DNA from 2 places in the Arthrobacter sp. MDT2-16 genome. Region 2 is predicted to be linked to the other one. Evidence: riboswitches for the same ligand, from Rfam matches in the RefSeq annotation. Region 2 holds a riboswitch; the other holds the start of a gene.
The links. A riboswitch is a leader RNA that binds a small molecule or an ion and turns the genes downstream of it on or off. The one in region 2 is predicted to bind thiamine pyrophosphate.

Region 1 (3,402 bases), on a different contig from region 2:
CATCGTCACTGACCGCATCGAGTTGCTCTCCGAGGAACGTCGGTGGTGGGGTGTGTACGGAACGAACGCCCCGCGTGTTCTGCGCCACCAGGGACGTGACGACCGCCATTCCATATCCGCCGAGGGCGGCGATGCTTTTCAGGTCGGCCTGAATGCCCGCGCCACCGGTCGGGTCGGTTCCGGCGATGCTGAGAATCCGAGGAACTTCACGCGGGTTCAGATCATTCAGGAACACCATGCCTCCTTCAACGCCTCTGCCGCGGACCTGGGATCCTTCGACGCGCAGATGGCGGATACGACGGCCACCCCGACGGCACCGGCATCTCGCAGAGGGCGTAGATCAGCGCCACTGATTCCCCCGATCGCGACACACGGCAGGGAACTTGCCGTGACGAGGGCACTGAAGCCGCTGATCCCCAAGGGCTCAGGATGATCGGGCTTGGTAGCGGTCGCATGAATGGCACCGACCCCTAGGTAATCCACCATCCCGACCGGAAACCGGTGCGCCGCGCGGATCTCGGCCGTGGTTGCCGCACTCAAGCCGACGATGGTCTCCGGTCCTACCAGCGCCCGGACGAGGTCTGCCGGCACGTCGGACTGACCGACATGCACCCCGGCTACCTGCGCTCCCGCGGCCCGAGCCGCCAGGAAGATATCCACCCGGTCATCGACCAATACCGGCACGGTGCCTCCGACAGAATCCGCGACAGTCACGAGCAGGTGCAGCAGGTCCCGCGCGGAGGCTTCCTTGTCCCGCACCTGGATCATCGTGGCACCGCCGGCCACGGCCTCGGCCGCGACTGTCGCGACCGATCGTGGGCTGCACTGCGCCGTATCAGTCACCAGGTACAGCGGCAGGTGCTGGCTGAGGTCCGCCCTGAAGCCCTGGCGGATCATCGTGCGGAGCCCGATGCTTCGACGGAACGGAGGTCCAGCCTCATGATGACGTCGTCAGGTGTGAGGCCTGCAAGCATGTCGAGGAAGCTCACCGCGAAGCTCCCCGGGCCGTGTGCCTGCGCCGCAGCCTGCTCCGCTGCAATGGTGTAAGCACCGGTGGCTGCTGTCGCGGCCAACACTGCATCATCGGTCAGCGACGCGAAAGCGGCCATCACCGCACCCAACGCGCACCCGCCACCCGTGACACGGGTCAGGAGGGAGTTCCCATTGGCTGCAGCGACCATCTGTCCGTCCGGTCCGACAAACAGATCGACCGCACCGGATACCGCCACCGCCGACCCGGACGAGGCAGCCAACTGCCTGGCGGCCTCGAGAGCGGAGGCGGGCTCTTCGGTTGAATCCACTCCCCGGCCCCCGGTTCCTACCCCGGCCAGAGCCAGGATCTCCGACGCGTTGCCGCGGATGATGCTCGGGCGGTGGGTGACAAGCTGATGGGCCAAGTGTGTGCGGACGGTCAGAGATCCGATTGCCACCGGATCGAGGACCCATGGGGTGCCGGCGGTATCGGCGGCCTGCACGGCCTCGACCATCGCGGCCCGCTGCTCCTGCCCTGGGGTGCCCAGATTGACCAGGAGCCCCGATGCTACGGAGGCGAATTGCCCGGCCTCCTCCGGTATGTCCACCATCGCCGGAGCTGCCCCTAGGGCGAGCAGCACATTGGCGGTGAAGTTGGTCACCACCGCGTTGGTGATGATCTGCACCAGAGGGCTCCGGGCCCTCGACTCCTCGAGCAGTGCGGCACAATCCGATGATGTATAGCGAATAGCCATCCGCGACATCCCTTCGCTAGTTCGAACTAGATCAGGTTCAACGGGTATCGATTCTCAGCTGCACCATTGGCGGGCAGCACCCCGTGTCACTACTGCCACCCTAGCGTTTCCCCGCACAACGCATGGAACAGCAGCCACTTGTGGAAAGGCGCGTGGCTCCCGTCGGAGCCAGCCGGAGCACCAAGGCCCCGGCGCTGCCATGATCGTCTGAATCCACCCCGTCCCGCCGATCCGGCCGACCCTCCTCCAGCCGGCCAGGGTTAGTGTGGAGGTAGTGACACGGGGTGCCGGTTCCCACCGGCTGAGATGACACCCGTTGAACCTGATCCAGTTCGTACTGGCGAAGGGATGTCCTCCCGGCCCCTGCGGGTGTCGGTTCCGCATTCTGTCGCCCTGAAGCCAGGGAAGTCCCTTCATGCAACTCAGAGAACAGGTCGTGTTAATCACCGGTGGCGGCCGCGGACTCGGCTCCAGCATCGTCGATGCCTTCGCCGCCGAAGGCGCACGGGTGGTGATCAACTACCGCGTCAGCCACGACAGCGCCCAGGAACGCGCAACTCGTATCGGTTCGTCACGGGCTGTAGCGCTGGAAGCTGATGTCACCGATCCCGAACAGGTACGCGCCATGCTCGAACACGCGCAGCAACACTTCGGAGCCCCGATCACCACCGTGGTCAACAACGCGCTAGCGCCCTTCTCCTTCAACGGAGACGCCCGCCCGTATGCAGCTGAGATTGATTGGGATGCGTTCGAAGCCCAGTTCTCCGGAAGTGTCCGAGGAGCCCTGAACACAATCCAAGCCGCTCTGCCCGGAATGCGGGAACAAGGGTTCGGGCGGGTCATCAACATCGGCACCAACTTGTTCCAGAACCCTGTGGTGCCCTACCACGACTACACCGCGGCGAAAGCGGCCCTGCTCTCGCTGACCCGGACTCTGGCCAAGGACCTGGGCCAGCACGATGTCACGGTGAACATGGTCTCTGGCGGCCTGCTGCGCACCACCGATGCCAGCGCAGCCACCCCCGAGGAGGTGTTCGACCTCATCGCGTCCTCCACCCCGCTGGGACGTGTCACCACACCGCAGGAATTCGCGGACACGGTCCTTTTCTTCGCCTCTCCCTGGGCCCGGGCGATCACCGGGCAGAACCTGGTGGTCGACGGGGGCCTCGTCATGGACTGACCCCGGAAACAACCCGGGCCGCACAGGTCTCGGAGCATCAGTGAGCCCATGAAGCGCCCACGATCAGGTTGCCAGCCGAGCGACCTGTCGCGTGCCTGGTCGGTACACCGTCGCACATCCACCGAACCGACCAGGTCCGGCCGAGGCGGTCGGCATTCGGCTTGTGCTCCTGACACCTCGTCGCACCGTCCGGGACTCCCGGAACGATGCGGGGATCGGGAACGCAGGTGATCGCCCATCACAGGAGGCGAGGGCAGGAGCAGCGGCGTTCCTCGAATCAACAGGCTCAGGGGTGGTTCCAGTGCAACGAAGAACATAGGGCCATCCCCTACAGGACCTCGGCGTCGGGACCTCAGAGGTCTTCCGAGAAGACCCGGTCTGATCCACGGATGAGGTACGAGTCGAGGTCGGGGGCGGCGAGTGTCCTGCCGGCGGTGGGCAGTCCGCAGCCGATGATGAGGCCTCCACTGCCATCTGAATGTGGCTCGGCGACAT
Region 2 (3,402 bases):
CTGGCCGAACGTCGGCTCGTCGAGGACGAGGACGCGCGGCGCGGTGGCGAGCATCGTCGCCACCGACAGGCGCCGTTTCTCCCCGCCGGAGAGCGTGAACGGGTTGGCCTGCAGCAGGTGCGTGAGGCGCAGCCGCTCGGCGACGCTCGCGGTGCGCGTCGCCTCGGCGATGCCGGCCTGCCGCGGCCCGAACGCGAGCTCGTCCGCGACGGTCGCGGTGAGGAACTGGTGCTCGGGTTCCTGGAAGACGGTCCCGATGCGCCGCACCAGCTGGGCCGAGCGCCAGCGGAACGGATCGCTCCCGGCCGTTCCCGCCAGGAGCGGTGAGGCGTCGAGCCGCCCGGCGCGCGGGCGCAGCAGGCCCCCGAGCGTCAGCGCGGCCGTGGACTTCCCGGCGCCGTTGGGCCCGGTGATGCCCAGGGCCTCCCCGGCCCGCACCGTCAGGTCGAGATCCTCGACGGCGGCAGGGCCGCGCCGCGTCCGGGCGACGCCCAGGCCGTGCGCTGACAGGAGCACGCCGTCGCCGAAGCCGGAGCTCCCGGGCATCGTCCCGCCGACAGCGGGCTGCCACCCCGGCACCCAGACCCCTGCCGCGGCGAGGCGCGTGCGGGTGCCCTCCTGGACGAGGACGGTGGCGGGGGGACCGTCGGCGAGGACCCCGCCGGCGGCGTCGAGCACGATCACGCGGTCCACGACGTCCGCCCAGACGGCCACGCGGTGCTCGACGACCACGAGCGTGGCGCCCGTGCGCTCGAGGACGCGCACCACGGCGTCGCGGACCTCCAGGACGCCGTCGGGATCCAGGTTCGCGGTGGGTTCGTCCAGCAGGAGCAGTCCGGGTTCCATCGCGAGGACCGCGGCGAGCGCGAGGCGCTGTTTCTGCCCGCCGGACAGGGCGGTGGTGGGGTGGTCGAGCGGGAGGTCGAGGCCCACGTCGTCGAGCGCGCGTCCCACGCGCCGCCAGATCTCCTCACGGGGCACGGCGAGGTTCTCGGCGGCGAAGGCCACCTCGTCGCCCACGCGGGCGAGGACCACCTGCGTCTCGGGATCCTGCAGGACCAGCCCGGCCCGCCCCCGCGACGCGGCGGGGTGCGTGCCGTCGAGCAGGAGCTCGCCCTCCTGCTCCCCCTCGTCCTGGCTTCCGAGCAGGCCCGCCAGGCCGTGCAGGACGGTGGACTTGCCCGCACCGGAAGCACCGAGGAGCAGCACGCGCTCGCCGGGCTGGATCTCGAGGTCGAGGTGGCGCGCGGCGAAGGCCCTGCGGCCGGCGTGACGCCACCCCCATCCCCGGGTGCGGATGTGCACCGCGCCCGGGGACGGCGCATTCGCTGGTGTCACACGTCCGCCGTACGCCCGGCCGCGAAGGCGGACAGCACGCCCGTCCTCGCGAGGCCGCGCATGGCCAGCCATGAGAGCAGGCCCGCGATGACGACGCCGGAGATGCTCGCGAACAGCGTGTAGAGGAGCTTGAACTCGATGCTCCACAGCGCGTTGTAGAGGATGTTCTCGCTGATGGCGAGCGCCAGGCCCGCACCGAGCCCGGCGAGGAGCGCGACCGGGAGGTTCCACTTCCGGTAGAGGAAGAGCAGGAAGACCAGTTCCGCCCCGATGCCCTGGATGGCCCCGGAGAGCAGCACGCTCACCCCCCACTGGGTCCCGATGAGCGCGGAGACCACCGAGGCCAGCACCTCGCAGTAGATGGCCGCGCCGGGCTTCCGGATGATCAGCCCGCCGAGCACGCCCGCGATGAGCCAGCCGCCCGAGTACAGGCCTGCGAGCGGCGGGAAACCGGCGGTGAGGACGCTGATGCCGGAGTAACCGGCGGACCACGCGAAGAACAGGACGCCGACGGCGACCGCGATGACCGAGGCCACCACGATGTCGACGACGCGCCACTGCCGCGTCGACGCCGGGGCGCCCCTGAGGGATGTTGACGATGCCATGGGAATTCCTCCTGGGATACAGGAGGGGAGAGTGTCGGGCGTCGACGCAGCGATACCCGTGCACTCTGAGAACTCGACTCCCTTCGCCGGTACTAGCCGGATCAGGTTCGAGGGTCTGCGGCGGTCCGCACTCTCAGCGCCCGGCCCGGCAGCATGCTGCCGATCGGCGCTCCCCTGTCGTGTGTTGCTTGAGCGTTCCCGATCCTACACCGGCGCGGCGGTGTCCCGCCGATCGTGCCTGCGATCGGGTGCGGAGCACGACTAGGCTAGGCGCAGGACTATTCGGACCAGAAGGAGAAACCATGAACGTGGTGTTCAAACTGCTCGGCGTCGGCCTCAGCGCGGGTGCGGGCTTCGTCGGGACCAAGCTCGTCGACTTCCTGTGGGAGAAGATCACGGGCGAGGCCCCGCCGAAGAGCAAGGACGGGCTGGAGAACACCCTGCGCTCGGCGCTCGTGTTCGCCATCATCTCGGGGGCCGTGAGCACCACCATCCAGGTGCTCACCAACCGCTCCACGCAGAAGGCGATCGCCCGGTACTCGAAGACCCGCGACCTGACCTGACCCGGTCCGGCCTTCCGCCGGTCGGAGGAGGTCGAAGGGAGGAGGGGCGTCCCTCCTCCCTTTTTCGTGGCATCCCGCGGCCGGTCCCCCGATCAGTCCGCGCCCTCGATGCGCAGCCCGGGTGTCACGGCCTGCAGGATGCGGTGCAGGCTCATGGCGATGGCGGCCGCGGCGCCGAAGGGCACGTCCGGGGTGGAGGAGTCGTACGCCGCGGCCGCGAGGGCCCGCAGGCTGTCCTCGGCGGCCTGGAGCGTGGCGGCGTCGTCCTCCTCCACCGTCCACAGGTCGAGCACGTCACCGACGGCGGTGAACGAGCGCTGGAGGGCCGGCCGGACGGCCCTTGGGATGGGGTGCTCCCTGGACGTCCCGTGCAGGGCGTCCTGCAGCATGTTCGTGATATTCAGCGTGTGGGCGGCGACCACCTCGAGGACCTCCACGTGCTGGTGGTCGCGGCGGACGTCGCGCGGGTGGAAGCGGCGCCGCACGTTGCCCTTCCGGCTCTCGTCCGCGTACTGCAGGGCGTCGCGCGCGTTCCGGGCGGACGCCATGAGGTCGTCCCGGCGCTCCGACCAGCGGGGGTCGTCCGCGGCCCAGTCCGTCTCGAGGGCCTCGCCCATCTCCTGCAGCTGCCGGGCCGCCGTCCTGCGGAGCCGGCTCATCTGCCCCACGGCGTCATTCAGGTTCAGTGGCGGCAGGATCAGCGCGCTCACCGCGACCCCCACGCCCACCCCCACCACGGTCTGCACGAGGTAGCCGAGCGAGTACCCGAGGTTGTCGTTGCCGATGACGAGGACGAACAGCCCGGCGGACGCGATGCCGGACCCACCGCCCGCCGTCCTCCGCAGGGCGCCTCCCAGGAGCACGCCCGCTCCGACGACGAAGGCGATCGTCGCCCA

Region 1: another riboswitch for thiamine pyrophosphate. It lies ahead of thiM (hydroxyethylthiazole kinase); the one in region 2 lies ahead of ACX80N_RS02665 (ECF transporter S component).

What each region holds. Positions count from the first base shown of each region.
Region 1 covers NZ_JBTNDP010000008.1:123,879-127,280, forward strand. The annotation lists gene thiD (bifunctional hydroxymethylpyrimidine kinase/phosphomethylpyrimidine kinase) at 1-238, opposite strand, end outside; gene thiE (thiamine phosphate synthase) at 226-897, opposite strand; gene thiM (hydroxyethylthiazole kinase) at 894-1,736, opposite strand; TPP riboswitch at 1,719-1,821, opposite strand; TPP riboswitch at 1,998-2,093, shown strand; gene ACX80N_RS14370 (3-oxoacyl-ACP reductase) at 2,143-2,907, shown strand.
Region 2 covers NZ_JBTNDP010000001.1:549,699-553,100, forward strand. The annotation lists gene ACX80N_RS02660 (ABC transporter ATP-binding protein) at 1-1,338, opposite strand, end outside; gene ACX80N_RS02665 (ECF transporter S component) at 1,335-1,943, opposite strand; TPP riboswitch at 2,005-2,129, opposite strand; gene ACX80N_RS02670 (DUF4235 domain-containing protein) at 2,246-2,506, shown strand; gene ACX80N_RS02675 (FUSC family protein) at 2,599-3,402, opposite strand, start outside.